DNA from 2 places in the Halomonas profundus genome. Region 1 is predicted to be linked to the other one. Evidence: predicted binding sites of a transcription regulator. Region 1 holds the regulator's gene; the other holds the start of a gene.
The links. Region 1 encodes PhoB, which activates phosphate uptake and scavenging genes when phosphate is short. Its sites were predicted from a motif close to TGTCATANNNNTGTCANA; they were not measured.

Region 1 (15,751 bases):
GCTGGGCTAATAACTCGGCAGCTTGATCCGCTAGTGGCTCAACCGGCTGGCGCTGGTTTAATCGCTCGGCGATTTGTCCCAGCAGCTCACCAATACGTTTTGCTACCGGCACTAGCGTGGCATCGTCTTCATCGTCTGCCAACTGGTGGCGATGGGCGCCCAGTGCAGAGAGGTGGCTGAGTAGGGTATTGGAGAGCACCAGAAAGCGCAGTCCGTTGTCCGCGTCCAGTTTCCGGTAATGCCCCGGCTCATGGAGCATATTGGTGAGCAGGGTGGAGAGCGCTGCATCGGCGTTATGGGCATTGCGCCGCGCCAGGCGATAGGCCAAGTCATCCTGCTTGCCCTCCTCGTACTGGTGGATAATCTCCTCCAAGTAGCGGCGGTGGTTATTGAGCGCGTTGGCGGCTTCGCGATAAAGCCTGCGACCCTGCCAGTCGGGCAGAATAAAAAACACCGCTAAGCCGGCGATGAGTGAGCCAAGCAGGGTATCGAGCAGCCGCGGTAGGATCAGGTTATAGCCGTCGCCTACCTGGTTGAAGCTGCACAGCACGAGCAGGGTGATAGAGGCAGTAGCGATTACATAGTGTTTTTCGCGGTTAGCGAAGAACGAGACCCCGGCGGCCACGGCTATCATGCTCTGCACCAGCGGGTGCGGAAAGAGGCTGATCGACGCCCAGCCCACTACCAAGCCAAGTACCGTGCCCATTATCCGTTGGGACAAAAACCGCCGTGTGGTGGCAAAGTTGGGTCGGCAAACAAACAACGTGGTCAGCAGAATCCAAAAGCCCTGCTCGGGGTCGATCCACTGCATCAGCCCATAGCCGGTCGTGAGGGCAATGGAGAGCCGAACTGCATGGCGAAAAGTGGGGGAGCCGAGAGTAAAGTTTAGGCGCACCCGCTTCCACGCTTCCTGCACACTCGACGGCGAGCGGTCATACAGTGAACTGTCGCGCCGCTCATCGCTGACGCCGGGGTTGTGGGCGCTGGCGAGCTGGTTTTCCAGGGTGGCCAGGTTCTCTGCCAGCGCGCTCAATGGGTAAAGCAGTGGGAGCCACTCGGGCTTGCCACGGCCGCGCAGGTTCTCAATCGAGGCGTGAAGGTCAGCCAGCGCCTCTTCACTCTGCTGATGATCAAACGGTCTATTGAGTAGCAGCGATTTGGCTAGCTGACGGCAGGAGCGCCCTTGTTGATCCAGCAGCCGCTGGCAGCGAAACAGCACATCATGGTGGAAAAAGGCTTTGCTGAGCGCGCTGTAGGGGTAATGGGTGGAGCTGGCGCGTTCGTGAATATCCTGGGCGATAAAGTAGATACGCAGGTAGCGGTTGAGTTTTTGGTCGCCGCGCTGGCCTTCAAGCCGCCTAAAAATCATCTCTTTGGCTTGATTGAGCGCAGCGACGACTTTGCCGTTCTGGCGCGCCAAGGCCACCCGGCGGGCTTCCACATCCACACCGCGCACCGGTTCAAACAGCGCCGATTTCAGTATCAGAAACTCACCCAGCGCTTTGTACACCCGTGCCATGCTCTGCTTGACCGGTTGGCGCGAAAACAGTGCGCACCACACCACCGAAATTAGCCCATACCACACCGCTCCAGCCAACAGCAGCAGTTGGCGCGCCGCCACGTCTTCATCCACCCCGCCGTGCTGCTCGATGTTGATCATCGAGTAGATCGAGAGTATTAGCGTGCCGGAAGCGATGGTGGCATAACGCTGTCCGATTGCTCCGAGCATAATCAGGCAAAAGGTCGAAAGCCCCAGGCCCACTACAAATAGCCAGGGCCAGGGAAATAGCCACTGCACGATAAAGGAAGCTGACGTAAAACACACCAGCGTTACCAGCAGCGCCTGAAGACGGCCTTGCCAGCTGTCGTCAGTTTCAGACAGCGCGCAGGCGATAATGCCGAGAAAAAGCGGAATGACCAGCGCTACATCGCCCATTAAGCCGCTAAATAGCAACGCACCGCTGAACGCTATAAAGACGCGCAGGCTGTAGGCGAATTTATCGAGAGTCCAAAGGCGCCGTAGCGGCAAAGATATGGGCATAAAGGCTCTTATAGGTGGTTGTTAGACTTTAGTATAAATGCGTAGGCGTTGGATGTCGCTACTCAGCACTCAACGTTTGGGTGTTCTAAAAATTAGCGCACTAAAGCCCTATGATTGAAACAGTAACCTTTCGATACTCGGAGTGACTCTAAAAAAAACAGGGACACTCCTATGGATATCAAACTGCTGCTGGACTGGCGTCTTCACCTAACGGTGATCGTGACGTCGATGTTTGCCGAGTGGGTCGGCATCGTACGTATCCCCCTCGGGCCTGGAACGCTGCTGTTACTACCGCTGCTCTATGCTTTTATCATTGGCGTTCTGTTCAACCCTCATCTTTTTTCGGCAATGGGCAAAGTCATTCCCAAGCCGGTCAGCAATGCGGCTGGCCCGATTATTCTAATCGCCATCCTGCCGTTTATCGCCAAATTCGGTTCCACCATTGGCCCAGCGATCGAGCAGATCATCGCCGCCGGCCCTGCACTGATTCTCCAGGAATTGGGTAATCTGGGCACCATGCTCATAGCTCTCCCCTTTGCAGTATTAGTCCTCAAAATGGGACGTGAAGCGATCGGTGCCACTTACTCTATCGCCCGTGAGCCCAATATTGCCATTATTTCAGACCGTTACGGGCTGAGAAGCCCTGAAGGTATCGGCATTATGGGCGTTTACGTAGTGGGCACCATGTTCGGTACGCTCTACTTCGCCTTAATGGCGGGCTACATCGCCTCGCTGGATATTCTCGATATTCGTGCTCTGGCCATGGCCTGCGGGGTGGGCAGTGGCAGTATGGTGGCGGCGTGTTCAGCAGCTTTAGCTGAAGCGGTACCCGCATCCAAAGACGAACTACTCGCCTTTGCCGGGGCAAGCAACCTGCTTACCTACGCCACCGGTCTGTATATCTCGCTATTTATCGCGCTACCGATCACCGAGTGGATGTACAAGCGCTTAAAAGGCTCGCGCCAGGAGGTTAGCCATGAAAACTCATGAGAGCCCAATCGATCAGTTCGATGCTGAGGCGTTAAAAGAGCTACGTCCCGAAAATCAGCTAGGCAAAACCGCGTTGGTACTGGCGGCAGTGTGTGTGGCGGCGTGGTTTAGCAATATCGTCAACGGTTCACCTTTATTAGATGCGCTGCCCGGCATGTTGATTCTGTATGCCATGGTCATTATCGGCTTGGTGGTTGGGCGGTTTTGCCCTTTTTACCTGCCCAGCGTGGCCTGGGTGTCGCTGGTGAGTATTATCGCGACGCTGCCGTTCTTCCCCGGTAATGGCTGGATAATCGCACGGCTGGCTGAAGTGGATTTCCTGGCAGTGGTCACGCCGGTACTGGCCTACGCAGGGCTGGCGCTTACCGGTCGTGAGTTTGCCATGTTCAAGCAAACTGGCTGGAAGCTGGTGATTGTGGCCCTGCTGGTCTTTACCGGTACCTTTATTGGCTCTGCCGTTGTCGCCCACTTGATGCTTTAAGGACAAGCCGATGACTGCTTCAGTAGACTTACCGAATTGCGCAGAACTAAAAACGTGGCGCCATGATTTCCACCAGTACCCGGAAACGGCTTTTGAGGAGCATCGCACCAGTGCGCGTATTGCCGAGCTGCTGACTGAGTGGGGATTTGAGGTAACCACCGGGATTGCCGGAACGGGTGTGGTAGCCGCGTTGGATGGTCAAAAAGGTGAAGGTAAAACCATCGGCCTGCGGGCCGATATCGACGCCCTGGATATTCGTGAAGAGACTGCGCTTGCCTACGCGTCGCAAACGCCGGGCAAAATGCACGCTTGCGGCCACGATGGACACACCACCATGCTGTTGGGCGCTGCCTGGGCGTTAAAGCAGCAGCCGGATTTCAAAGGCCGGGTGGTGTTCATCTTTCAACCCGCCGAAGAGAACGCAGGCGGCGGGCGGGTGATGGTTGAAGAGGGCCTGTTTGAGCGCTTCCCCATGGACGCCGTGTACGGCCTGCATAACTGGCCGGGTCTGCCGGTAGGCGTCGCCGCGGTGCACGATACCGACGTCATGGCCGCCTTCGATATCTTTAGCCTGACGCTGACTGGCAAGGGCTGCCATGCGGCGATGCCCCATTTAGGTACTGATACGGTTTTGGCGAGCTGCCAACTGATCAGCCAACTGCAAGGGCTGGTGAGCCGCGAAACGCCACCGGACAAATCTGCCGTGCTGAGTATTACCAGCATTAACGCAGGGGATACCTTCAATGTGATTCCCGAACAGGTGGCGCTTCGCGGCACGCTGCGCTGTTTTGATATGGCGCTTAAAGAGCACTTGGAGGCACGTTTTAAGCAGGCGATTGCCAGCTTGGCAGAGTTTCACGGCTTAACCGTTGAGCTGGATTATCAGCGCTGCTATCCCGCCACTATCAATACCCCTGAACATGCCCAGCACTGCGCCTCGGTGCTGGAAAGCTTACTCGGCAGCGACAATGTGGTGCGCAACCCGCCGCCCAGTATGGCCTCTGAGGATTTCTCGTTCCTGCTGGCCGAGCGCCCAGGTGCCTATATCTGGATGGGCAATGGCGAGGAGTCCGCTTCGCTGCATAACCCCCGCTATGACTTTAACGACGCGTTGCTGCCGCTGGGCACGCGCTACTGGGTGGAGCTGGTAAGGGCGTTACTCGTCTAAATTCCTGACTTAATACACGTTATTCGCTCTCTGATGCCCTCTGGGTAGGGGAGCGTCTACCCGGAACATAGCGTCTTCATGACGTTTAAAGGAGCTTTACTATGTCTTTAGTCACCACCCCTTTATCGATTACCGTCATTGGTTTGGGGCAGATGGGCGGCAATATGGCGCTCACCCTCAAAGCAGCAGGGTTTGAAGTAACGGGTAGCGATGTATTTGAGCAAGCGCGATCGCGTCTTGCTGCTCAAGGACTAACCGTTGTGGCTCCCGAAGAATTACCCGCTAGCGACGTTTACCTGCTGTCGTTGCCCACCTCTGCCCATGTGCGTGAGGTGATCGAGCAATCGCCAGGCCTGCTTGACCTTGCGCCGAAAGGTAGCGTGATTGTCGATACCTCCACCAGTGACCCCGCCGTGACGCGTGAACTGGCCGAAAAAGTAACCGCAGCGGGCCTTCTATGGTTGGATGCCCCGGTCAGCGGCGGCCCGAAAGGCGCTGCCAGCGGCAAGCTAGGGATGCTGTTAGGAGGCGATGAACGCACTATCGAACGGGTATTGCCGATGCTGGAAGCCATGTCGGCCAAGCGTACCCATGTGGGCGGCCCGGGCAGCGGCCATGTGGTCAAGCTTGCCAATAACTACCTGTGTGCCGCGCACTTGTTAACCACCGCCGAAGCCGTTGCTATGGCAGTCAAGGCGGGCGTTGACCCCGCGGCCTGCTTGGCGGGCCTTAACAGTGGCTCGGGGCGCAGCGCGGTCAGCGAGGTGAACTTCCCAGAGTGGGTGTTGAGTGAGCGTTTCGACTCAGGCTTTACCACCGGTTTGATGCGTAAGGATTTACGTTTGGCCCGGGATGCCGCTGAGCAACTGGATATCCCCTCGCCGCTGTTACAAGCCGTGGTCGATGCCTGGCACGCGAACCCCGAACAACCAACCGATAGCGATGACTTTAACCATATCACCACGCCGATATTAGCTCGTGCCAGCCAGGCGGAGGAGCAGTAATGAACGCACTTAGCCAACATGCCCAAGATCACCTTGCCACGCTACTCGAAGGTTTTGGATTAACGGCCACCACGCTGCTGAGCAACTGGGTTGATGGCGGTTTAGTGGCAGGAGAGGGGGACGTGATCACCCTGACCAATCCAGCCACCGGCGAAACGCTGGTGAGCTATCGCGATGCGGGTGCTGGACTGATTGAGCGTGCTACCCAAGCGGCACAGCGAGGCCAACGCGAATGGATGGCGCTAACCGCCAGCGAGCGTGGACGGCGCATGAATGCCGCCATACGCGGCCTGGCGGGCCATGAAGAGGCGCTGGCTCAGCTGGAAAGTGTGGTGGCCGGTAAGCCGATTCGTGACTGCCGGGCTGAAGTAGGCAAAGTACGCGAGATGTTCGAGTACTACGCGGGTTGGTGCGACAAGCAGCATGGCGAAGTGATTCCAGTGCCTACCTCGCATCTTAACTATGTGCGCCATGTACCTTACGGCGTGGTGGGGCAGATTACCCCCTGGAATGCCCCGATGTTCACCTGTGCCTGGCAGTTAGCCCCTGCCATTGCGGCGGGCAATGGTGTGGTGCTAAAGCCTTCCGAACTGACGCCCTTTTCATCGGTGGTGATTGCCAAGCTACTTGAAAGCGGCGGACTTCCTAAAGGGCTGATCAATATCGTCAACGGGCTGGGCAAGTCGACCGGCGCAGCGCTGACCGACCACCCTGCCATCAGCAAACTGGTGTTAGTGGGCTCTCCCCAGAGTGGTCGCATGATTGCTGAAGCGGGCGCGAGGAGGTTGGTGCCCAGCGTGTTAGAGCTGGGGGGCAAATCCGCCAATATTGTGTTTGCCGATGCCAAGCTGGATGAAGCTGTCGCGGGTGCCCAGGCGGCCATTTTTGCCGCCGCCGGCCAGAGCTGTGTGGCGGGCTCGCGGCTGTTGATCGAGCGCCCGGTGTTTGAGCAAGTCACCAGCCGTTTGGCGCGGGCGGCGGAACAGATTTCGGTGGGCCTGCCTAACGATGAAGCGACCCGCATGGGGCCTTTGCAGAATCACCGCCAATTTGAGCAGGTCACACGCATGATCGACGCGGCGGTAGCCGCTGGCGCAACGTTGTTAACGGGCGGTAAACGGCCAGAGGGATTACCTACCGAGGCTCAGGGCTACTTTATCGCCCCTACCGTGCTGGTCGATGTCACGCCGGATATGGAGATTGCTCAACAAGAAGTGTTCGGTCCGGTGCTGGTGGCCATGGCCTTTGACAATGAAAATCAGGCCATTCAGCTCGCCAACGAGACCCGCTTTGGCTTGGCTGGCGCCGTTTGGAGCCAGGACGTAGCGCGAGCGCATCGCGTAGCTGGGCAACTGCGTGCTGGTACGGTATGGATCAATAGCTACAAGGCGATCAGCGTGATGTCACCGTTTGGTGGCTTTGGCGATAGCGGCTTCGGTCGCTCCAGCGGCTTGGATGGCCTGCGCGAATATACGGTGCCGCAAAGCGTCTGGGTGGAAACAGCCCCTGAAGCCAGCGTGGCGTTTGGTTACGGTAGTGGTGTTGGTTGATCGCTTACCGAGCCTGGGGCGCGAAACGCCTGCATCCAGCGCTGCAGGTGGCGTAGCAGCAGAATGCTGGCCTTGGGCTGTTGGCGGCCTACCCGCGTGACCATGTGGGCCTGGGAGCGCTGAAAAAGCGGATTATCTACCGGGCGCGCCACTAACGTGCCGAGCTCTAAATCGTGGGCGACGGCAAAGGCGGGTAGCAGTGTAATCCCCATACCGCTGCGCACATATTGGGCCAGAATCACCATTGAGTTGGTATTCATCGCCATGCGCGGGGCTATACGCGACTGCTGAAAGGCTTGGTCAACCATTTGACGCACCCCATGGGTAGTGTCCCACATGGCCATGGGCTGGTCGCTAAGCTGGGTAAGCGTGAGCGGCGCCGTTTGGCTGGTTAACGGGTGGTCGGGCGGCAGAATGACCATGAGTGGCTGAGGAGTAGATGACCAGAAACGCAGCTGGGGATGGGTACGCTCATGGAACATCAAGCCGATATGACTGTGATCGCCGACAACAGCGTCAATAATGCCCGAGGTGCCTGCGGTATGGATATCGAGCTGAATGCCCGCATAGCGTTGGGTAAATTCATGCAGTGGGGAGGCTACTAGGTCACTGACAAACCCTTCTCCGACGGTAAGCGATATCTTGCCGGTTTCCATGCGTTGGTAGGATTCAAGTGACGCAATAAACCCTTCATCAAGGGCGCCGCGGCGCTCGCAGTACTCAAGCAGCATTTCGCCTACCGGAGTAGGCGAAATGCCGTCGCGCTGACGCTCCATAAGCGTCGCTCCCAAGGCTTCTTCCAGCAAAGCAATTTGCCGGCTTACCGCCGAGGGAGCAATATCCAAGCGCGCCGCTGCGCGGCGCACGGAGCCAGACTCAAGGGTAACGCGAAAGTAAACGAGGCGTTGATGAGGTATGTCCATCGATAGCTTTTATACCTCTACCTTGTTCAGCCTAAATTTATTTAATCTAAGCCGTTACCCTATGCCAATCGTAAACCGCTACAAATACTTGAGTAGTTTTTGCAGCTTATTCATATCGGCGGAATCACCCACTAAGCGCACGTCGCCGTTTATCATGCCGTCGAGAAAGGCCTGCTGTGTTGGCTTTTTGAGCACTTTCAAGGCGGTATTCTGATCACGGAAGCGTAGCTCAAGATCTAAGTCCACAGGCAGCCCTTTGCCGGTACTGATACTTTTCGGTGTCATCCGGTAGTGGCGGGCAATACTTAGATCTTCCGTGGCAATCCCCCAGTCCAGGCCGCGCATGCGTTCTAACTGTTCACGAAAGCGCGGCTTGCGGCGCAGGGCACGTTTGAGCAGTACGCCCAGTAGCCACAGCGTCAGCTTGAGCTTCATTAAGAAACGGCGTCCTTAAGTCCTTTGCCTGGCTTAAAGGCAACGTTTTTGCTGGCCGGAATCTGCAGCGGGGCACCGGTTTGCGGATTTTTGCCGGTACGTGCTGCGCGCTCACGTACCGTGAAGGTACCAAAACCAATCAAAGCGACATCTTCGCCCTTAGCAACGCTGTTGGTGATCTCATCCAGAATAACGTTCAGCACTTGGCCAGCTTTATCTTTGGATAGGTCGGCACTTTCAGCGATGGCTGCAGCGAGTTCAGGTTTGCGCATAAGGAATCTCCCCTTTTTAAAAGAAATCAAACATCAAACAAATGCATGTTGTTGGGTGCGTAGCCGATTAGGTTAACTTCTCTAGCCTAGTCGTGAACGCGACGAAAATCAGCCTAGCAGTGCAGGTGCTGCTCTGGAAAGCTCCACTTTCCTTCTCACGCAGCCGCCTGTCAACGCAAAACCAATCAAACGACCGTCTTTATTTTCAGCCAAGGCACTGATATCACCGCCTTCGCCTTCAATTCGCCAGTGCTCAGGCGTGTTCGTTGGCGGGTAGGCCACCACTGGTAGCAGCGGCGTTTTAACCACTACCGGCCAAGCACCGAAGCTAACCGGCGTGGGCGCGCCTGAAAGGGTTGCCGCCAGCGCCTTAACGCTGGCTTGTAGTGGCTGCACGTACATGGCATTAACACCGTCTACGCAGGCTGCATCGCCTAGGGCGTAGATATTGGGGTGCGATGTACGCAACTGGCGGTCAACGACTATACCGCCAGGTGATACGTTTAAACCAGCCGATTCGGCAAGTGCTGTGCGAGGTGCAAGGCCGGTTGCCATCAACACGAGATCGGCGCTGACAGCGTCGCCGTTATCCAGACGTAATACGATATCTTCGCCGCTTTCGGCCGCTATCGAATCAATCGAACGTGCAAGGTGAAGATGGATACCTGCTTCGCTAAAGGCATCGCCTAGGGCGTTCCCTAAGGGCGGTGGCAGCAAGCGAGGAAGTAGGGTTCCTTCTGGGGCAATGAGGCTGACACGATGGCCGCCAGCGTGGAGGTCGTTGGCAAATTCACAGCCGACCAGCCCCGCGCCAACAATCGCCACCCGTGCAGGGCCCTGGCCTAGCGCCGTGTGAAAGCGGCGGTAGTCATCCAGGTCGTTAATGGTAAAGCAGCGTGGGGCTACGCTGGGTTCAATGCTGAAGGGCACCCGTGGTGCAGCGCCAGTGGCCAGTACCAGTGTGTCGTAGCCGAGCACCATGCCGCCTTCGAGCAGAATTGTTTGGTTATCCACATCCAGTGCGGTTACCTGGGTGTGGATAACCATTTGGGCATTTAGCTCTTCGCCCAGGTCAGTAGCGCTGCGCTGGGCTAATTGTTCGGGCACCAGGCCCTTGGCGAAGCCGGTGGAGAGCAACGGCTTGCTGTAATCATCGCCGCTGTCGGCGCTCACCAGCGTTATTGAGCGTTGGTCGCCCAATCGGCGCAACGCCCGGGCAAGGCCAACCCCTGCCATTCCAGTGCCAATAATCACCAGCGCAGAGTGCGAAGAGGTTTTCTGTGTTTGGGTGGCGGGCATGCAGACACCAAAAAAGTTGCTAAATAAGGTTGCGAAAAAAGAAGCGCTAAACCGAGTCGTTAAAAAAGTCGCTGAAACAAAAGCCTTTCAGTGCTCATGTTACACTAGCCAACCCGTTAATTGCCCTGGAGAACTCGGTGACGGCTGCTGCTTTTCGGCAAACTCCTCTATTTTCCCGCTGGCGCCCGATTGATGCGGCGCGCCCGGCGATGAGTGCTTCCTGGTGGCAGTGGGTTGCCTCCACCGACTCGTTAACCGCCCACTTAATGGTCGCAGGTGGCGAGAAGCCGTTTCGAGTACGACTGTTGCGCCAGGGGGTTGGTTGGCCGCGCCAGGATGAGGCTCAGGCGCTGGGCATTGGTGCCAAGCGTTACGCCTGGCTGCGGGAAGTGGCGCTGTGCTTAGATGGAACGCCATGGGTGGTGGCGCGCTCGGTCGCCCCGCTTTCACAGGTAAAGGGCCAACGGCTAGAGTGCCTGGGCGAGCGCTCGCTAGGTAGTTGGCTATTTCGCCAGCCGGGTTTAGTGCGTGGGCCATTGGAAGTAACGACGCATTCCCCCCAGTTTGCTAGCGTCAACGGCATACAGGAAGGCTGTGCCTGGGGAAGGCGCTCTGTTTTTTATCACGGCTGTAAGCACGGCAGTCTGTCGTTATTAGTGCAAGAGTATTTTTTGACGGCGATGGCGGATGATCTTGGCCTGCCTTCGCGCTAGGCTAGCGCCTGCATCTTATTCTTCGTGAGGTAAGCATGGATCGTTCACTGTTGCGGCCGAAGGGATGGGCTCGCGTGGCAGATTTTTTACAGCTGATGCGCTTGAATCGGCCGATAGGCACATGGCTTTTGATGTGGCCGACGCTGTGGGCATTATGGGTGGCTGCGGAAGGTGTACCAGGGCGAAATGTGCTGCTGATTTTTGTGGCCGGCGTTTATGTGATGCGCGCTGCGGGCTGCGTGGTCAATGACTATGCGGATCGCCACTTCGATGGGCATGTGAAACGCACAAAACAACGTCCGCTAGCGACGGGCCGTATCAGCGAAACCGAAGCTCAACTGCTGTTTATCGCCCTGGTGGCCGCTGCGTTTATTCTGGTATTACTGACCAACTGGTTTACGGTGCTGCTCTCGCTGGGCGGGGTGCTGCTGGCGATTATTTATCCGTTTATGAAGCGCTATACCCACTTTCCTCAGGTGGTGCTGGGCGCGGCTTTTTCCTGGGCAATTCCGATGGCTTTTGGCGCCGTGCTCGGCCACGTGCCGCTGGAAGCATGGCTGCTATTCTGCGCTAATGTGTGCTGGACAGTGGCCTACGATACCCAGTACGCCATGGTCGATCGCGACGACGATTTAAAAATTGGCATTAAATCGACGGCCGTGCTGTTTGGAAATGCGGATCGTTTGATTATCGGCTTACTCCAGCTAGCCACCCTGGGGTTGCTGGCTTGGGTAGGCTGGTGGGTTGGTTTAGGTGGTTTCTTCTGGTTAGGGCTAGCGGCAATGGCAGCGACTTTTCTGCATCAGCAGCGCTTAATTCGCGACCAGGAGCGGGATGCCTGCTTCCAGGCGTTTCTCAATAATCACTGGTCGGGACTGCTGATTTTTGCCGGTATCGCGCTAAGTTGGTGGCCTGCGGCTGGCTGATCGCGGCGGTTGTCATGTAATTGTCATCAAGTCATGGTGTTATCGTCACTGACATGTCATTGATCTGTTTATCTTTGAACTGTTTTTCTTTGAACTAGTTTCTTTGAACACCGTGAGGCTCTGGTATGACCGCCAAGACCGTTCTGATTGTCGATGATGAGGCGTCGATTCGCGAGATGATCGCGGTAGCGCTGGAAATGGCTGACTATCGCGTGCTCGAAGCGGATAACGCCCAGGATGCTCATGCCATGGTGGTCGACCACCAACCCGATTTACTGCTGCTGGACTGGATGATGCCCGGCACTAGCGGTATTGAGCTGGCGAGACGCCTAAAACGTGAAGAAACCACCGCTGAAATCCCGATTATTATGCTCACCGCGAAAGGCGAAGAGGATAATAAAATTCAAGGGCTTGAAGCCGGTGCCGATGACTATATCACCAAGCCTTTTTCACCCCGGGAATTGGTGGCACGGCTAAAAGCGGTGCTGCGCCGTGCGACGCCACGTGGCGTTGAAGACCCGATTGAGATTAACGGCCTGCTGCTTGATCCGGTGAGCCACCGGGTAAGTGCCCACGGCAAAGCGCTGGAAATGGGCCCCACCGAGTACCGTTTGCTGCAGTTTTTTATGACTCACCAAGAGCGCGCTTACACACGTAGCCAGCTGCTTGACCAAGTGTGGGGCGGCAATGTTTACGTTGAAGAGCGCACGGTCGATGTGCATATCCGCCGCTTGCGTAAAGCGCTGGGCGACGTGCATCAAAACCTGATCCAAACGGTTCGGGGTACCGGTTACCGTTTCTCTGCACGGGTGTAAATGTGCGTTTATGGAGTCGTGAGCTGTGGCGAATAGCGTGGCTGGCCACGCTGGGCACTTGCTTGGGCTGGCTGTTGGGCTCGGCTGGGCTGGGGCTTGCAGCAGGGCTTGCGGGATGCTTGTTTTACCACTTACGACAGTTACGCGAACTCTATTTGTGGCTCACCCTCCACCCTAACGATGAACCGCCTGCCGCTCGCGGGATGTGGGGCGAGCTATTCGATCGTTTATACCGCTATCAAAAAAGTCAGCGCATCACCCAAAGCCGTCTGCGGGCTACTTTGGCACGTATTCAAGAGTCGTCTGAAGCAATGCGTGATAGCGTGGTCATGCTTGATCGCCACGGTGATTTGGAGTGGTGGAACAGCGCCGCCACCGCCATGCTGGGGCTACAAACCGTCCATGATCGTGGTCAACACATTACCAACCTGCTGCGCGACCCGGGCTTTATCAGCTATTTTAATTCGCGTAACTACAGTGAGCCGTTAACGCTCACCTCACCGATTGATGAACGGCGAATCCTGCAGTATCAAATTACCCTCTACGGTGACGACGAACGCTTAGTGATGGCTCGCGATATCACCCGCTTGCATCGTCTTGAGCAGATGCGGCGCGACTTTGTCGCCAACGTTTCCCATGAGTTACGTACGCCGCTGACCGTTCTCTCCGGCTATTTGGAAACCTACAGTGATATCTCCGACCAGCTTCCGCCGCGCTTGGGACGTAGTATTCAGCAAATGCAGGAACAGACCCAGCGGATGCAGAATCTGGTTAACGATTTATTGCTGCTCTCGCGTTTGGAAATTGACCAGGGCGGCCAAGATCATCATCCACTGTCACTCGAGCCTTTACTGCAAAGCGTTTGTGATGATGCGCTGGCCCTATCGCATCAACGTCATACCATCACCGTCGCCCTTGAGAGCGATGCCCGACTGTTAGGCAGTGAACAGGAGATTCGCAGCGCCGTCTCTAACCTTGCCTTTAATGCGGTTCGCTACACGCCTGCTGGCAGCCAAATCACCCTGCGCTGGAAAGCTAGCGCTACTGGTGGCGGCTATATCGATGTGGAAGATAACGGTGAAGGGATTGATCCCGTTCATATTCCCCGACTAACAGAACGCTTTTACCGTGTTGATAAGGGGCGCAGCACTGCGACTGGCGGCACAGGTTTAGGCTTGGCGATCGTTAAGCACGTGCTGTTGCGCCACGATGCGCAACTACAAATTGAGTCCCTTCCCGGCAAGGGTGCGTTGTTTCGCTGCACCTTCCCCCCCTCGCGTCTTGTTTAATTTAGCAAGTCATCCCATTGCATAATATTTGTAGCAATGTGCAATATTGGCATGCAAGGTTGGCAAAGCTTTACCCATGTGCCATTTTTACACAGCTTAAAGCGTTGTGTCGTGACTCAGTCGATGCCTTTTTGGCATAACTTATTTTTAATTAAGAGACTGATTTTGTTGTTTTTATTTATATGCTTAAGTTTTTTGGCATGCCTTCTGCAGAGTACAGATTGAAGGAAGATGACCGCAGGAATTGCTGGCTTCTCAGTAAGCCTTTCTTTCTTCATTAAGCGGTACTAAACAGCGATCGGAGGTAGGATATGACGTCCAAGGATTTTCTCAAGAAAGCTGGCATTTTAGGTGTATCTTTTGGTCTGATGGCAAGCCCATTAGCTTTTGCACAAACCGATGAAAATTCGGCGATTGACGAAAACCAAGGTATTACCGCTGACGAGCAACCGATGGATTCCCAAGGTACCGGTAGTTCAACTGGCAGTGATACAACAGACATGACTGACGATTTAACCCATGACGAAGGTGATGGTGCCAGCGACATGGATCCGCAATCAAGCAGTCACTCAGACGATGCTGAGTATGACAAGGATGAGCTTGTAGAAGAAAATGGCGGTAGCTAATTATCAATGACCTTTTAGATATCATTAAAAGCTTTTTCAGAGAATGAATAAGCGATTAACAGGATGTTACAAAAGCAAGAATGCTTTTAAGATTCACGGATGAATCAGTAGGCAATCAGAACACTAGTCAGGGTTAATTCCAAGGTTGGAGCCCCGCACAAGGAGTGGAAGCTAGCGTTAGTTATTACCTATAGCCAATTCTGATATCGGGCCCCGCAATGCGGGGCCTAATTTTTGCTGCCTACTTTTTATCTCGCTTATCCCCCCGCTACTTTCTCCCCTATCTTTTCCGCCGATCTTTCTTTGCGCCTCTCTATCCAATGCCATGTCTTGTTTTTTATGAATTGATGCCGTAGCGCTTTGTTGGCATCGAGCCTTTTATTTTGCTGAGTGTGTCATAAAGGCACAGACAGTTTTGCGCATGTGTCATTAGTGCACATGTAATTAGCGTGCTTTTGTTTTTAGCGGTGTATAATTGTGCGCAATGTATTTATTTTAAATTATTGATTTATATGGTTATTTTATTTTTATAAGAGAGTTGGCATTACATATGCTTTCTAGAGGTAGTGAAGCTAGCCGCAGTGAGATCTGGCCAGAGAGCCCTTCTCACTTCACTTCAGCGGTATCAAACGGTTACCAGGAGTAAATAGTATGTTTAACGATTTTGTTAAAAAAGCAGCCGTCGTAGGTCTCTCTTTTGGTTTGCTGGCAAGCCCGCTTGCCTTTGCCCATATGTCCATCGAAGCCAATCAAGACTTCACGGTTGATGACGAGCCCATCCAGGCGCAGTCTCATCACACATCCGGCCAAGCAGATTTTAGCCCATCTGATCTAATGTACGACGAAGGCGACCGTCCTAATGTCATTAAGGCAGATTCTCATCGCACTAGTAGTCAAGTGGACTACACCGCTAAAGATTTGACCCAAGACGTAGGTGATGGAAACGTTTGGTAACAAAAATTTGCAATTCTGAAGAAATATATTACGATTAACACGTGAGCTAAACACGCGAAAGCGTGTCACACCGATACGGATGCATATCGATTCAAGGAATGAATCAAACGACAATCAGAGCGTTGGTCAGGGTTAAATTCCAAGGTTGGAGCAGCCCCGCAAAAGGAAAGGAAGCTAGCGCTAGTCATTGTCAAAGTCTTGTGTCCTTAGACCCTGCTGATGCGGGGTCTGATTTTTTGTGGCATCCAACACCTCTCCCACACTA
Region 2 (15,751 bases), 1.9 Mb from region 1:
CTGAAGTTCTTGAACATCGTCACGAGTAAGTGGCGCTTGATCCCGGGGCCAGCTGTGCTGAATGCCCTCGCGTCCAGCGATCGCATCGCCTAAAGTCGCAACGGCCAGTGCATAACTGGTGGCATTGTTATAGCGTAAAATCGCACGGAAATTAGCACCTACCAAAAATGCAGGGCCATTAGCGCCAGCGGGTACCACGATAGCGGCGCTATCGAAGTTCGGCAATTCGCCCTGCTGCGCCTGTACGCCTTGGTTGCGCCACTCGGCACTGCTGCGGCGTTCGGTCTGGGCGTAATCAAACCCTTCGGGCAGGCGTACCTCAATACCCCAGGGTTGACCGGTTTGCCATCCGGCTCGGTCAAGATAGTTGGCCGTTGATGCCATGACATCGGGGATGCTGTCCCAAATATCGCGCCGACCGTCACCGTCGCCATCGACGGCATAGGCTTCGAAGCTACTGGGAATAAACTGAGTATGTCCCATCGCCCCAGCCCAGGAGCCCTTCATGTCTTCAGCAGCGATATCACCTTGATCAATAATCCGTAACGCCGCGAGCAGCTCACCTCGAGCAAAGTCACGGCGTCGACCATCGTAAGCCAGCGTGGCCAGAGACTCCAACGTCGAAAAATCGCCAAAATTACTGCCATAGTTACTTTCGATGCCCCAAATGGCGACGATTATTTCTGCTGGCACCCCATAGCGCTGCTCCATTTGCTGAGCAGTGTCACGGTGATCAGCCAGCTTTTCTTGACCGTTAGTAATACGCGTGGATGAAACCGCGGTATCCAGATACTCCCAAATAGGGCGAACAAATTCGGGCTGGTAGCCGTCGAGTTCAATCACACGCTCACGATAACGAACGCCATCCAGGGCGTTGCTTAATGTGGCTTCGCTGATCCCTTGGCCTGCAGCGTACTGGCGAAAATCTCGAAGCCACTGCTGAAAATTAGCGTAGCTAACCTCAGAAGCAGCCTGAGTATCGACTTCTGACATTAGCTGAGGGTTAGCGACCGCTACGCTTGACGCGAAAGGAGCGCTTAGCGCTGCGACTATGGAAACACACAAAAGAGGGCTGCAGCGCCGCCCAATAGAGAAATTACCAGACATTATATCGATCCTTAGGCAGTCCTTGGCATATCTGGAATGATGGCCTAGAAAAGAGGTAGATACTAGGGTCTGGCCGAAGGTGATAATTACTTTATAACGCTCTCCACGGCGGACGACTCAGCTAAAGTGCCTACTTCACAGCGAGGAATTAGCCATCGCTCCCACTGCTCGGGCACAACGCAGGGAGCATCAAACCTCAAGGGGTCTGCACGCCACGGCTGATGGCGCTCAAGGCCATTGGGAAGTGTTTCGAGCTGCTCCAGCCAGTGAGCAACATAGAGCCCCTGGGGATCGTAATGGCCCGCCTGTTTGAGCACATTAAAGTAACGATCTTGGCGAGGATCGCGACCAACACCAGCAATATAGCGCCAATTGCCCCAGTTGCTGGCCACGTCATAATCAATCAGGCAGTGCTCGAACCATAACGCCCCCAAACGCCAATCTACCTTTAAGTCTTTAACTAAAAAGCTAGCCACGTTTTGCCGGGCACGATTGGATAGCCAGCCAGTGTGGAGTAGTTCCCGCATAGCGGCATCCACAAACGGCAACCCCGTGGTACCGTTACGCCAGGCATCGAAAGCGGCACACGGCTGGTCAGTCTGGCGTGAGCCAAACATTTTCGCCCCTTCCAACTGAGCGGTACGGATAAAATACTCCCGCCAGAGCAGTTCGAAGCCAATCCAGTAGCTTGACTCATTACTGCCGTTTTCCGCTTCCCACGCTTTCACAGCCTCATAGACTTGACGAGCTGACAGGCAACCTCGCGCCAGCCAGGGTGAAATGCGGGTTGAAAAATTAGCCCCCAATAGCCCGTTGCGGGTTTTCTTGTAGGTTTCACCGCCCTGTTGACGCCACAAGTAATCCTTCAGACGCCCATGAGCCGCTGACTCTCCTCCCCTATAAGCGTAACCTTGGCGAGGATCGGGCTGCCAGGTAGCGCTCTGCTCACAGACGGCTTTTAGCGGCGGAAATCCCCTTGCCGCCTCGGGCCAAGGGGGCAACGTTATTGGAGCGCAGCGGCTGGCAGGCACAGCACATTCGCTCTCCACACTGCGCCTAAAGGCAGAAAAACTCCCAGGCAGCGCTTCCCTCTCAAAAGGCAGCGCCTTTCGATCAATGAGTCGCCCACTCTCTATGCAATTGAGGGCCGTTTGACTAGGCAGGCCTTGCTCAACCGCCTGAATATGCGCGAATTCCTCAACCCCTGCATGGTCAGCAACACGCACCTCTCGTGCGTTTAACTTTGACGCCAGCTCAATCACCACATCACTGGGCTTGCCAATGCGCACCAGCAGATCGCTGCCACGCTGTAGGAGCTCACCACGCAACTCCATTAAGCTTTGCCATAAAAAGCGCAACCGCGCAGGCCCAATACGCGGCGTAGATTCGACGTCAAATAATGGCAAGAACCATCGCTCATCTAACACGTAGATACACATCAGATAACTAGGAGGAGAGGCAAAGTGTAAAAGAGGATTATCAGCAATACGCAGGTCGTCTTGCAGCCAGACAATATCAATCGTGCTGTACATGTTTGTGCCTCCTAGGGGTACATTCCTGCCCAGAACTTGGTGTTATCACCGTGGTTTGCTTGGCTACTTGGCACTACGACGGCACCGCTCGCTGCAGTAGCGCACCTCGTCCCAGCAGCGCGCCCATTTTTTCCGCCAAGTAAACGGTCGCTGGCATTGAGCACAGTCTTTTTGTGGCAGGTGTTGTTTGCGTCGCATGGTCACGTTTAATCACATTTCTGCGGGGCATGGGGTAAAACATGAACGCATTATCTTATACAGTATAATTATTGTACATGATTTTATTGTACATTATTTGTTAAGGGCGAACTAATTACTCGTGTCTTAATACACCCCATCTCCAGACGCAAAAAAACCACCCGAAGGTGGCTTAGCAGCGGTTATTCAATGGCTACTACGCTGTGGTTTGCTCTAGTCAAACCTAGTCAGGGTCAGTCTCGCGGGGTTGGCGCTTGGCGTTCTCCTGGGTTTCCAGGCCGCTTTTAAGCTCATGGGTTAAGGGATCATAGTTCGGGCGCAACTCATCCTTTACGGTACCGCTCCACAGCTTCGAGCCAACAAAGTACCCGGCACGGCCAATCACGTGGGCCGCCACGGGGGCGGTCATCAGGATAAACACGATGATGGCAAATGAGCGGGCCACGATCCCCACTTCAGCAAAGTGCATGGCCGCTGCCAACATAATTAAGATAACGCCTAACGCCGCAGCCTTGGTAGTGGCATGCATGCGGGTTAACAAATCGGGCAACCGCAGCAATCCGACTGAGGCAAGCAGTATAAATAGTGCACCACCAATGATTAACGCGCCCTTTATGAAATCAATCATCCCTTGGGCCTCCCCTTTCCAAAAAGCGCGCAAACGCAATTGCCGCTAAGAACCCCATTAATGCGATCACAATGGCGGCATCCAGAAAGCTAGCCACGTCAGACTTGATGGCATAAACCCCGACCAATCCCACCACGGTGGTAGAAAAAAGCTCTAACGCCACCACCCGATCAGGCAAACTCGGCCCGCGCACTACACGCACAAAAGTAAAGATAAGCGCCAGGCTCATGATGACTTGGCTTATTAAAATGACGGTATCCATTAGCGAAATAGCTCCAAAGCCCGGTGCTCCATCTCTTTTAAGTTGCGCCGTAGCTCCTCTTCATTGTCTAAAAACATCGCGTGGATATACAAGACTTTACGGTCATCTGATACATCCAGGCTCAACGTTCCTGGTGTCAATGAAATCAGATTGGCTACCAGAGTAATTTCCATTTCGGTACGCGCGGAAAGCGGCATCGCAATGACCCCAGGCTTCATATGCCAAGGGGGGGTGACAATATCAAAAGCGACACGCAAGTTGGCTTGAACAAGTTCTTTTAGAAAAAAACCAATAAAGCCGATAAAACGCGGTACTCGCGCAGGATAGCCTTTTAGGGAATCAAGCTGAGGTTCGATGAGTATCAGCGTAATGTAGCCAAATATTAGCCCGACAAGGAGGTTTAAGCCGCTAAAATCACCGCTTAACAGTACCCAAGCAAGGCCTAGCAGTAGGTTCCAAATGGCTCCGGTCATTGCGCTGCCTCCCCAGCATCCGCCTCAGGTTGATCTTCTGCCGCCCCCGTTGGCTGCAGCAGAACATCGTCTGCACTGGCTGAAGCACCCAATACGGCTTCGATATATCCCGAAGGTTCAAACAGTTGATCACCAATACCCATCATCACCCACATAATAGGTTCTGCAAGCACACCAATGAGCAGAGAAAATAACGCCAACACCATAACGGGCGAATACATCATCCACAGGCTAGGCTTTAACAGCCGACCGTCGTCACCAGTGGGCGTGGCAGTCGCAGGCACGTCGTTATCTTCGGGTAACGACTTCCAAAACACTTCATTCCAAATTTTCACCATGGAATAAAGCGTCATTAATCCCACCGCCAGTGCAATACCGGTCACCACATAGGCTTCAACTTCCAGGCCCGCACGCACAATTACAAATTTGGCAAAAAAGCCTGACAGCGGCGGTATCCCCGCCAGCGAGAAGGCAGAAAGAAAGAACGCCACGGCAAGCCAAGGGCGATCTCGGTACAGCCCGCCCATTTTTTTAAGCTGGTAGGTTCCCTGCAAACGGTGGGTGATACCACTGATCAAGAAGAGATTGGTCTTCACCACCATGTTATGCACGATGGCAAACACGCCACCGGCGATCGCCAAAGGTGTGTAAAGAGCTAAGCCTAAGATCATATAGCCAATCTGGCTGACGATATGAAACGACAAGATTCGCCTAAACTCATGCTGGGCGGCGGCACCGAGCACGCCTGTTACCATGGTGAAGGCAGCACCCCAGAGCATAATCTCCTGGAGATAGCCCATGGTTTGATCGAACATCAGGGTGAAGACACGGAACATCGCATACACCCCCACCTTGGTGAGCAACCCGGCAAACAGCGCCGAAACAGCGACAGGCGGGGTGTGATACGAGGCTGGCAGCCAGAAAAATAGCGGAAAGGCGGCGGCTTTGATGCCGAAGGCCACCATAAACATGACCGCAAGCACTTCCACCATACCGGTGTGCTCTGCCTCATCCATGCGCAACGCAATGTCGGCCATGTTGAGTGTACCCACCATGCCATAGAGTAGCCCCACCGCGGTCAGGAAGATGACCGATGCCAACAGGTTCAAGGTGACGTACTTAATCGCCCCTTCCATCTGCGCGCGTTCTCCCCCCAGAATCAGCAGCGCAAAAGAGGCCACCAGCATTACCTCAAACCATACATAGAGGTTAAAGATATCGCCGGTTAAAAAGGCCCCCATCACCCCGGCGAGCAGCAGGTGCATTAACGGATAGTAGCCAAATTTTTCGTGGCCGCGGCCAGTGGTGGCCAGCGAGTAAACACCCATTGCCAAACCGATAAGAGCGGTCATTAACACCATCACCGCACTTAACAGATCGGCTATTAAGGTAATCCCGAAGGGAGCTGGCCAGCTACCCATTTGCATGGTGACATAGCCATCTGACAACGTAGATACAAACAGCCACAGGCTAACCATGAGTAGCGCAACATTACCTGCCACCGCCAAAAAGCGCTGCATGGGGCGCGCGCGCCAAAACAACAAGGAAACTGCCCCGGTTAGCAGGGGCAAGAGGACGGGAAGAGCAACTTCAGGCCTCACGTATCAGTATCCTTCATCTTATCGAGATCATCAGCCTTAACGACTTCGTAGGCGCGTCGAATCAATACCACGGCAAAGGCAAGCACCCCAAAGGCAATCACAATGGCCGTCAGCACAACCGCTTGGGGTAAGGGGTCGGCTACCCCGCTGGGCGGCAGCATCATCCCCTCAGGGATAAGCGGAGGTGCTCCACGGGTCATGCCCGCCGTGGTAAAAATCAGTAAATTGGCGGCATTAGAGAGCAGCATCAGACCAATCACCAGTTTGACGATAGAACGACGCAACATCATAAAAATAGCCGTCGCATACAGCAGGCCAATCGCCACTGCCATTAATGGTTCCATGCTGTGCCTCCTGTTAACTCAAGGTTCATCCTTGTCGACCTCCATAAGCGTCATCACCATGCCGGTGACCGAACCCAGCACAGCAAAATAGACGCCTACATCGAAAATCAGCGGCGTGGAAGCTTTAAAGTCGATAACCGGGATAGTCCACCACTGGGCTGTCAGAAATGGCTGCCCCATAAACCAGGCAGGCACTACCGAGATCATTCCCAGCAATAGCCCAACCCCAATCAGGTCTCGGGGGTCGACCATGCGCAGCACTTCTTTGGTGGCACTTACACCAAAGGCAAACAGATACAGCGTAAACGCCCCTGCCGCTACCAAGCCGGCAATAAATCCTCCGCCCGGCTCGTCATGCCCTCGCAGCAATAGGAAAATAGAAAACATCAGTTGCAGCGGCATTAAAAACCGTGCGGCGGTATTAAGAATAATCGTGCCTGACTTAACCATCGTAAGGCTCCTTGGCAGCTACTTTACTGCTGTCGGTGGTTTTGGTGTTATTGCGTAGCTTTAACATGGCGATCACGCCGATGGCGGCAAGCGCTAACACGAACATCTCACCTAAGGTATCCAGGGCACGGTAGTCGACCAAAATGACGTTAACGATGTTGCGGCCATACGCCAAAGGCGCGCTGTTCTCAATCATGTAGGTCGAAATGGGCTCAAACTGTTGAATGCTCCAGGAGGTCATAATCAGTAGGCAGATCAAGATACCCACCATAGCGGCCACCACGCCGTCGCGTATGCGCTCCAAGCTGGTGGAAAGATTCGAGAAGCGTGGCAGGCGAAACAGCACCAGTACCAGCAAAATAACCGTTAAGGTCTCTACCAGCAGTTGGGTAATCGCTAAATCTGGCGCACTGAACAGAACAAAAATCAATGCAATGGAAAAACCCATGATGCCCACGGAAACCACTGCCCCCAGCCGCGATCGAGAAATGGTCGCAAACAGTGCCCCCATCACCATAGTGCCAGCCACGACTACCTCGTGAAAACGCACATCCAGGTCAACGGCAAACACAGGCGAATGGCGTAATAGAATTGAATTACCGATCAGTGCAATAAGCGTCGCTAACATCACTAAAATGTAGTTACGCATATAGCCGTTTTGGAGCAGCCGAGTTTGCCACTCTGAGAAGTGCACAATGCCATTCATCATGCTTTCATACCCAGCCTCGGGGCCATGGCGCATCACCGGTGCCAATACAGAGAGCTTGCCACGCACGCTGTCCCAACGCCTAAACAGCAAAAAGCCTAAACCAAGGCTAACGATCGACATTATCAACGCGACGTTAATGCCATACCAAAGCGACAGCGCCACTTCTACTGTTTGCCCGGATATAGCAGTGGCGGTTGCCGTTAACAACGCATCAGCACCCAGCACAGCGGGCATCAAGCCTAACAGTAGCGACCCTAGTGCGAGCAACGCGGGCCCAAGCAGCATACCAGGCGGGGCTTCATGTGGTTCAAGCGGGGTTTGGTGACGCTTACCGTAAAAAGGACGTAGCGCCACAATGAAAGCAACGGCGATAGTTAAAATAGATGCCAGAAAGGCGAACAGCACCAGTAGTGTTCGGAAGCTATCGGCACCGAGAACTGATTCAAGCATCAGTTCTTTACCGATAAAACCGAGTAGCGGCGGCACACCGGCAAGCGAAAGCGCAGCCACCAACGCAATGGTGGCAGTCAGCGGCATCACTGAGCGTAACCCGCCCATCTGGGTGACATCTTTCGTGCCGGTCTCATGATCGAGAATACCGGCGACCATAAACAGCGCCCCTTTATACAGCGAGTGCGCGAGCAGGAAGGTAACAAACGCGGTCATCGCGTACTCGGTGCCGATGCCCAATAGCATCGTCAGCGTGCCCAGCGCCATAATGGTCGAGTAAGCGAGCAGCTTTTTGATATTGGTGTGATGAATCGCTAAAAACGCACCCACCAGCATAGTGGTTGCGCCGACCACGGAAAGAACGCCAACCCACATCGCAGTGCCACCCAGCTCCGGGTGTAAGCGCGCCAGCAGATAAATACCCGCTTTCACCATGGTGGCCGAGTGCAGGTAAGCCGAAACCGGAGTCGGCGCGGCCATGGCGTTGGGTAACCAAAAGTGAAACGGAAACTGCGCCGATTTGGTGAAGGCACCCAGTAGCAAACAGATCAGCATAGGCGTGTAGAGTGCATGTTCACGCAGGTCAGCCTCCTGATCGAGAATCTCCGCCAGCGACCAGCTACCGCTGGCAATCCCTAGCAGCACCAGCCCAGCCATTAATGCTAACCCACCCGCCACGGTAACGAATAAGCCCTGCCGCGCTGATTTACGTGCATTGATATCAGCGTGGTTAAAACCAATCAGCAAATAGGAGGTAATGCTGGTCAATTCCCAAAAAACGAATAGCGTTAATAGGCCGTCAGCTAGTACCAGCCCCAGCATCGACACCATGAAGGCGACCAAGGCGATGTGAAATCGGGCAAGATCAGGGTGATCTTTAAGGTAGCCGCCGGCATATACCAGCACGCAGGCCCCCATAACGGTAATCAATAACCCAAAGAGTAACGATAGACCGTCCAACAGGAAGGTAAGGCTGATTCCCAGAGAAGGCACCCACTGCCACTCTAAAAGCAGGCTACCGTTCTCAATGACCTCAGGGGCTTGAAGTGCCAACCACGCCGCCAATCCGGCAGGAAATAGAGCCAATACTAGGCTGGCACGCTGGCCGAACCAGTGGTTTAACATTGGCGATAGCGCCGCCAGTACGAACCCCATTAAAACGGCAAATTGTATCAAGCGAAACCTCCTGAAAAACGAAAGGCTCACCACCAAGACAGCCGCTAGCGGTTAGACACCTTACCTTGCCAATAATATGCCAGCGTTGAATAATAGTGATTCTAAAGTTGTACACCATATAACAGGCAGTTTTGACTGACCAGTCAAACGCTTAAACGCAAACAGCCGCACAGCGATTAATTTCGCAGGGCGGCTGCTATTAGCTTTCAGTTATGACGAGTAGCTAGCTAAACGCTAGGGTTTGGGGCCGATAGCCATCCTGCTAATTCATTGTTGATGACTGCTAACAGTGCCTCAATATGGTCATCGCGATCATTCAGGCAAGGTATATAGCTGAACGTTTCGCCACCCGCTTCCATAAAGCTATCGCGAATCTCCTCTTCGATCTCTTCCAAGGTTTCAACACAGTCGGAAGAGAAGGCAGGCGACATAATCGCAATGTGCTTATGCCCCTGCTCGGCGAGTTCTGCCACATGCTTAACGGTTTGTGGGCCGACCCATTTTTCAGGGCCAAACTGCGACTGGAAAGCGGTATCCACTTCCTCTTTGCTAAAACCAAGCTTCTCACGGAGCAGGCGCGTCGTTTTCTGGCACTGACAGTGGTAAGGATCACCCTCCATCAGGTAGCGCTCGGGAACGCCATGGTAGCTGGCCACCAGCTTGGTCGGCCGGGTCGAGAAACCGTCGTAGGCTTCTTGTACCGAGTTGGCCAACGCCTGAACGTAGGCAGGATGTTCAAAATAAGCGGGCACCGTACGTATATAAGGCTGCCACTTCATCTTCATCAGGGTGCGAAACGCCTGATCATTCGCCGTCGCCGTGGTGGGCGAACCGTACTGAGGGTATAGCGGAAAAAACACGATTCGCTCGCAGCCCTTCTCTTTTAATCGCGTCAGCACGCTTTCCGTCGAGGGATTACCGTAGCGCATGCAGAAATCGACCTCGACATCGTCACCATAAAGCGCCTTTAACCGTGCGGTCATCTTCTCGGTCTGGGCGCGCGTCGTTGTTAGCAGCGGGCTTTCGTTTTTCTCGTTATTCCAGATTCCCCGGTAGGCCTTGCCCGATGAGAACGGACGCTTGGTCAAAATAATCAGCTGTAGCAACGGCTGCCATTTCCAACCGGCATAGTCGACCACACGCTTATCAGAAAGAAACTCATTAAGGTAACGACGCATTGACCAGTAGTCGGTGGCATCCGGGGTTCCCAGGTTTGCCAGCACAACACCCACCTTGGCGCGCGCTACCGGCGGATGCTCGCTGGGTGCATGGGCCAAGCGGCCCTCGCCCGGCTGATCCTTGACGACATTCTCGGTCATTACTCATGCTCCTGAAAAATAACGATGGTGCTCAGTACATCTATCAATTAATTAAATCTTATCACTTTTCGGCAAAGTGGCGGCATAAAGTTATACTATCGGCATTATTTGTATAACTACAGGCCAATTTATGTCCAAGCCTTTGCTTTTAGTGCTCGGCGACCAGCTCTCGTTTTCACTCACAACGCTGCGAGACGCGCCCGCCAATGCCGTGGTTGCCCTATGCGAAGTTGGCGAAGAGGCGCGCTATGTGCCCCATCATATCCATAAAATTGGCCTCTTTTTGGCCGCCATGCGTCACTTTGCCCAGGCACTGCGCGAAAAAGGCTTTCAAGTGCACTACAGCGCGCTGGATGATGCAGATAATTGCCACTCCCTTATTGAGGAAGCCGAACGCATCGCGCAACAGTACGGCTGCAATGAGATACGCGTTGCCCGACCTGGCGAATGGCAGCTATGGGAGACGATGCAGCAGCGCGAAAACGCAACGATTCCGTGGCGACTACTTGAGGATGAGCGCTTTTTCACCACACCCGATGACTTTAGCCAATGGGCAAGCGGACGCAAACAGCTGCGCCTTGAGTACTTTTACCGGGAACAGCGCAAGCGCACCGGGTACTTGATGGAGGGCGACGAACCCGTTGGCGGCAAATGGAATTTTGACCACGACAATCGCCAGCCTATCAAAGCCGCACTGGATTTCCCTGAGCTACCTCAACATCGCCAGGATGCACTGACAAAAGCCGCTCTGGCTGATGCCGAGCGCCACTTTAGCGATCATATGGGCACATTGGCGAACTTTAACCTTCCGGTGACACGGCGGCAGGCATTAGTGGATCTAAAGCATTTTATAGACCATGGACTGGCTGATTTTGGCCGCTATCAGGATGCGATTAGCGATTCAGCGCCCTATCTATATCACTCGCGGCTCTCAGCCGCGATGAACATCGGCTTGCTGTCGCCTCATGAAGTCTGCGAAGCCGCCGAGCAGCGCTACTATGACGGCGACGTGCCGATCAACGCCGTCGAAGGGTTTATTCGCCAAATACTTGGCTGGCGCGAGTACGTGCGAGGGCTCTACTGGACACAGATGCCCAGCTACAAAAGCGCTAATCAGCTAGGTTTTGAGCGCGATCTGCCCGCGTTTTACTGGGACGCGGATACCGATATGCGCTGCCTACAGCGCGCTATTCAGATGACCATCGACAATAGCTACGCCCACCATATTCAACGACTGATGGTGACAGGCAATTTCGCCTTACTATGCGGAGTTAAACCTGAGGCGCTATGCGACTGGTACTTGGCGGTTTATGCCGATGCCAGTGAGTGGGTAGAGTTGCCTAATACGCTGGGGATGGTGCTCCATGCCGACGGCGGCTTAATGGGCTCGAAGCCCTACTGTGCGTCGGGCAAGTATATCGACAAAATGTCCGACCATTGTCAGCACTGCCGTTACTCACCCAAGCAGGTCACGGGGCCAAAAGCCTGCCCTTTCAACAGCCTTTACTGGCACTTTCTCGAAACCAACGCTGAGCGCCTGAGTAAGAACCCTCGTATGAAGCTGATTTACGGCTCCCTCAACCGCATGGCCGATGAGAAGCGCGAGGCTATCCGCCAACAGGCTGAGCACTTTTTGGATCAATTGGAAACATCGCCTGGCTACGGGCAGCCCTACCACACAGCAGGTTATTCGGCCAATACCAACCAGGAGTCACCATGAGCCGCTACACGCCACTACATGCTGCACCGCCAGTTATGCTATTTCACGATGGTCACTGCCCCTTTTGCCAACAGGAAGTCGCGTGGCTGGAAAAGCATCGCCATCGGGAACACATCGCGCTGGTAGATATCCAGGCACGTGATTTTAACGCTCAGGCGTATGGGCAGGACTTTAACGCCATGATGGGCCAGTTGCACCTGCGTGATAGCCAAGGGAAATGGTATATCGGCATGGATGCCAGCCGTGCCCTCTATGCAGTGTTGGGCTATCGGCGGCTGGTGAGGTTTTCATGCTTTCCGGGAGTACACGGCATAATGAATGCCGGCTACCGGTTTTTTGCCCGTCGCCGAATTCGGCTTGGGCAGTGGTGGGAAAAGCGTCAGGCTAAACGTTGATGGGTGAGAGCAGCGTTAAAAAACAAGCGGCATACGCGATGTGAGCGGCTCACTATAGTGCGCGTCGCGGCCTATCACTTCATCGTGGGGCACATGCTGTACCAGGTAAGCGCGATGAATCCCGGCGCGCTTGAGATCCATATAGGCATCATCTAGCGAGCGAAACAGCATTGGCTTGGTACGCTGCGTCAGCATATGACGCTCGCCTTCAACGTCTTCCAGCTCAACCTGATAAAAACGGCTGCCCGAATGGGTAATCACGCGAATTTCAAAATTGTCGTGATTGGCGACAAATTGCTTAAGATCCTTAAGTTCCATGGTTCCCTCCTATTATTTGGCTATTTCATACGTTATGTCATCAGGGCACAGCATGACTGCGCCCCATGACACTTCTATTGCCCTGTCATTGCAATGTAATGACAATAAGCAATAACTAGACATTAATAGCTAGGAGGTCAATATCGCAAGAGAGTTCCTGACCGGCAGGTCAAGATATCAATCGATCATTGATATTCAGAGGGGTCGATCGCTTTGCCAAGCGAATTGCGGTCAATCCAGTTGCCGCCTTTAGTCTCTTTGTAGCGGAACACGACCTTATCTCCCACCGTCACAGGCAGCTCACCATCTTCAGTCTGGTAACTATACTTCTCGCCTGCGACCACTAAATGGTAGCGATAAAGATCCGGCATACCTAGCCACTCTTTAAAAGGGCCTTCGCGCTCTATCGCCTCTAGCTCACCGCGACCTTCTAACTTAGGAAGACGCTGCCGGTTACCGCGCCGAAATCCACCTGCCATTTGCTGCTCCCGTTTTTACATATCGTGGGTGAGGCATTATACGAACTCGCCCCCCATCCTCAAGCTACTTATCACTAGCCTGTCATCACAAACCAGTCATCATTAACTTAGTCGCCGAACGCTTGGCCGTAACTATCCGGGGCCAAATCCTCAAAGCGGGTATATTTGCCGATAAAGGCCATATGCACCGTGCCAATAGGACCATTACGCTGCTTACCGATAATTAACTCAGCAATCCCCTGATTGTCGGGATTATCTGGATTATAGACCTCATCGCGATAAACGAAGGCAATGACGTCGGCATCCTGCTCGATCGCACCAGATTCCCTCAGATCCGACATAACCGGGCGTTTGTTGGGGCGCTGCTCCAAGGAGCGGTTCAACTGAGAAAGAGCTACCACAGGGCAGTTAAACTCTTTCGCCAACCCCTTCAAGGAGCGCGAAATCTCGGAAATCTCACCGGTGCGGTTTTCGCTAAAGCCAGGGATCTGCATCAACTGAAGATAATCGATCATGACCAGTGCGATATTGCCATGTTCACGCACCACACGGCGCAACCTTGAGCGCATTTCGTTAGGCGACAAGGCCGCGGTGTCGTCGATAAACAGCTGTTTGTCTTTGAGCAGATTAACCGCTGAGGTTAAACGCGGCCAATCCTCGTCCTCCAGTTGCCCGGTACGCACACGGGTTTGATCGATTCGGCCCAGGGAAGACAGCATCCTCAGCATGAGCGACTCTGCGGGCATCTCCATGGAGAACACCATGACTGGCTTGTCGCTGGAAATCACCGCATGTTCAACCAGGTTCATAGCGAAGGTCGTTTTACCCATCGAGGGTCGACCGGCGATGACCACCATATCGGATGGCTGCAACCCGGTGGTCATTTCATCCAGATCACGAAAACCAGTGGAAAGCCCGGTCATTTCACCTTTCAGATTAAACAGCTCATCAATACGATCCACCGCCTTGGTCAATAGATCGCTCATGCCAATGGGGCCGCCCGTTTTGGGGCGCTCCTCGGCAATCTGGAACACTAACCGCTCGGCTTCGTTAAGCAATTCATCAGCCGGGCGCCCCTGGGGAGTAAAGGCACTATCGGCAATTTGATTAGCCGCACGGATCAGCTTGCGCAGCGTTGCCCGCTCACGCACGATATCAGCATAGGCGCGAATATTACTGGCAGAGGGCGTGTTACGAGCAAGCTCTGCCAAAAACGCCAGGCCGCCTACGGTATCCAAGTGATCACGCGCTTCCAGCGCTTCAGAAAGCGTCACCACATCCAGCGGCTGACCGGCTTCAGCCAGATGAATCATCACGTTGAACACCAAACGGTGCTCATAGCGGTAGAAGTCATCAGCGACCAACCGCTCTGAAACGTTATCCCAGGCCTGGTTGTCTAGCATGAGCCCGCCTAGTACCGACTGCTCCGCCTCTAATGAATGCGGCGGCAGTTTTAGCGCTGCCGTTTCTGTATCAGCAGAAGGCTGGTCCTGCATAGCGAGCTCCTTTAAACACTACTGCGTAGCCGGTGAAGATGCTTATCTTAGCCGCATGCGGTGCGACTACCAACATGATCAAGGCGTTGTCTTAAAATACCCAGCGGGAGATGGGCTGGATAGTTTTGGCAACGCCCAAAAAATAGCGAATATCCAGAACTAGCGGATACCCGGAAAAACAAAAGGCGCGGGAGAAACCCCGCGCCTTTTGAGGCAGCTGTATTAGCTGCCGTTAGTAACGACTTTACGTCGTTACTAACTTAACTACTCGCTCAATTACTCTGCAACTACCACTACGCGTACAACGGCATCCACTTCAGCGTGCAAGTGAAGAGTGATGTCGTATTCGCCAGTTTGACGAATTGGGCCATTTGGCATGCGGACTTCGCTTTTGGCAATATCGATGCCAGCAGAGGAAATCGCGTCGGCCAGGTCACGCGGACCAATAGAACCAAACAGCTTGCCTTCATCGCCTGCTTTGGAAACCAAAGACAGTTCGATATCGTTTAGCTGCTCAGCGCGCGCTTCGGCTTCTGCCTTACGCTCAGCGGCTTGCGCTTCGAGCTCAGCACGCTGTGCTTCAAACGCTTCGATGTTGTCTTTGGTGGCCGGTACGGCTAAGCCGTAAGGCACCAAGTAGTTACGACCATAACCAGGCTTCACGGTGACCTTGTCACCCAGGCCGCCCAGCTTACCAATGTTGTCGAGCAGAATGACTTCCATCTCGTAAACCTCTTGTCAGTTGCTGCGGGCAAGGCGTGCGCGAACGTTCGCGAATGTATCAATCAGCCCCAACAGCAGCACAATGAGAATCGTGGGCCAGGTCGTGATCAGTAGCACATAAAATGCTACCAGCCACAGCCCGTTCATCCCCTTTATTCCAATAAACCCGTGCACTAACGCAACGCCAGCTACCAACAGCGGAATCCAACCAAGCATCGCCAGCGCATGAGCGCCTAGCAGCATACCTATCACCCCAATGACGACCAGCACGGCTAGCTCTTTAGGGGTCAAGCGCAGTGCGTGAAACTCTTCGCGAAAGCCACCTGGGTTGTACAACCCAGCTTGCCAACTCCGCGCAAGTGCCAAGCACA

Region 2: the regulator PhoB is predicted to act here: its motif matches at 12,766-12,783, upstream of LMS44_RS14995 (DUF6482 family protein).

Annotation. Positions count from the first base shown of each region.
Region 1 is NZ_CP086344.1:5,155,925-5,171,675, reverse strand. It holds gene yccS (YccS family putative transporter) at 1-2,041, opposite strand, end outside; gene LMS44_RS23570 (DUF3100 domain-containing protein) at 2,213-3,031, shown strand; gene LMS44_RS23565 (ABC transporter ATP-binding protein) at 3,018-3,512, shown strand; gene LMS44_RS23560 (M20 aminoacylase family protein) at 3,523-4,680, shown strand; gene LMS44_RS23555 (NAD(P)-dependent oxidoreductase) at 4,782-5,684, shown strand; gene LMS44_RS23550 (aldehyde dehydrogenase family protein) at 5,684-7,234, shown strand; gene LMS44_RS23545 (LysR family transcriptional regulator) at 7,213-8,157, opposite strand; gene LMS44_RS23540 (hypothetical protein) at 8,236-8,592, opposite strand; gene LMS44_RS23535 (HU family DNA-binding protein) at 8,592-8,864, opposite strand; gene LMS44_RS23530 (NAD(P)/FAD-dependent oxidoreductase) at 8,973-10,163, opposite strand; gene LMS44_RS23525 (chorismate--pyruvate lyase family protein) at 10,301-10,876, shown strand; gene ubiA (4-hydroxybenzoate octaprenyltransferase) at 10,912-11,802, shown strand; gene phoB (phosphate regulon transcriptional regulator PhoB) at 11,928-12,617, shown strand; gene phoR (phosphate regulon sensor histidine kinase PhoR) at 12,620-13,906, shown strand; gene LMS44_RS23505 (hypothetical protein) at 14,218-14,532, shown strand; gene LMS44_RS23500 (hypothetical protein) at 15,184-15,486, shown strand.
Region 2 is NZ_CP086344.1:3,283,303-3,299,053, forward strand. It holds gene LMS44_RS14930 (lytic murein transglycosylase) at 1-1,107, opposite strand, end outside; gene LMS44_RS14935 (DASH family cryptochrome) at 1,194-2,639, opposite strand; gene LMS44_RS14940 (DUF2256 domain-containing protein) at 2,703-2,837, opposite strand; gene mnhG (monovalent cation/H(+) antiporter subunit G) at 3,061-3,465, opposite strand; gene LMS44_RS14950 (MrpF/PhaF family protein) at 3,458-3,727, opposite strand; gene LMS44_RS14955 (Na+/H+ antiporter subunit E) at 3,727-4,200, opposite strand; gene LMS44_RS14960 (Na+/H+ antiporter subunit D) at 4,197-5,801, opposite strand; gene LMS44_RS14965 (Na+/H+ antiporter subunit C) at 5,798-6,145, opposite strand; gene LMS44_RS14970 (Na+/H+ antiporter subunit B) at 6,164-6,595, opposite strand; gene LMS44_RS14975 (putative monovalent cation/H+ antiporter subunit A) at 6,588-8,927, opposite strand; gene hemH (ferrochelatase) at 9,158-10,249, opposite strand; gene LMS44_RS14985 (cryptochrome/photolyase family protein) at 10,380-11,969, shown strand; gene LMS44_RS14990 (thiol-disulfide oxidoreductase DCC family protein) at 11,966-12,364, shown strand; gene LMS44_RS14995 (DUF6482 family protein) at 12,380-12,682, opposite strand; gene LMS44_RS15000 (hypothetical protein) at 12,868-13,161, opposite strand; gene dnaB (replicative DNA helicase) at 13,269-14,657, opposite strand; gene rplI (50S ribosomal protein L9) at 14,934-15,380, opposite strand; gene LMS44_RS15015 (hypothetical protein) at 15,396-15,751, opposite strand, start outside.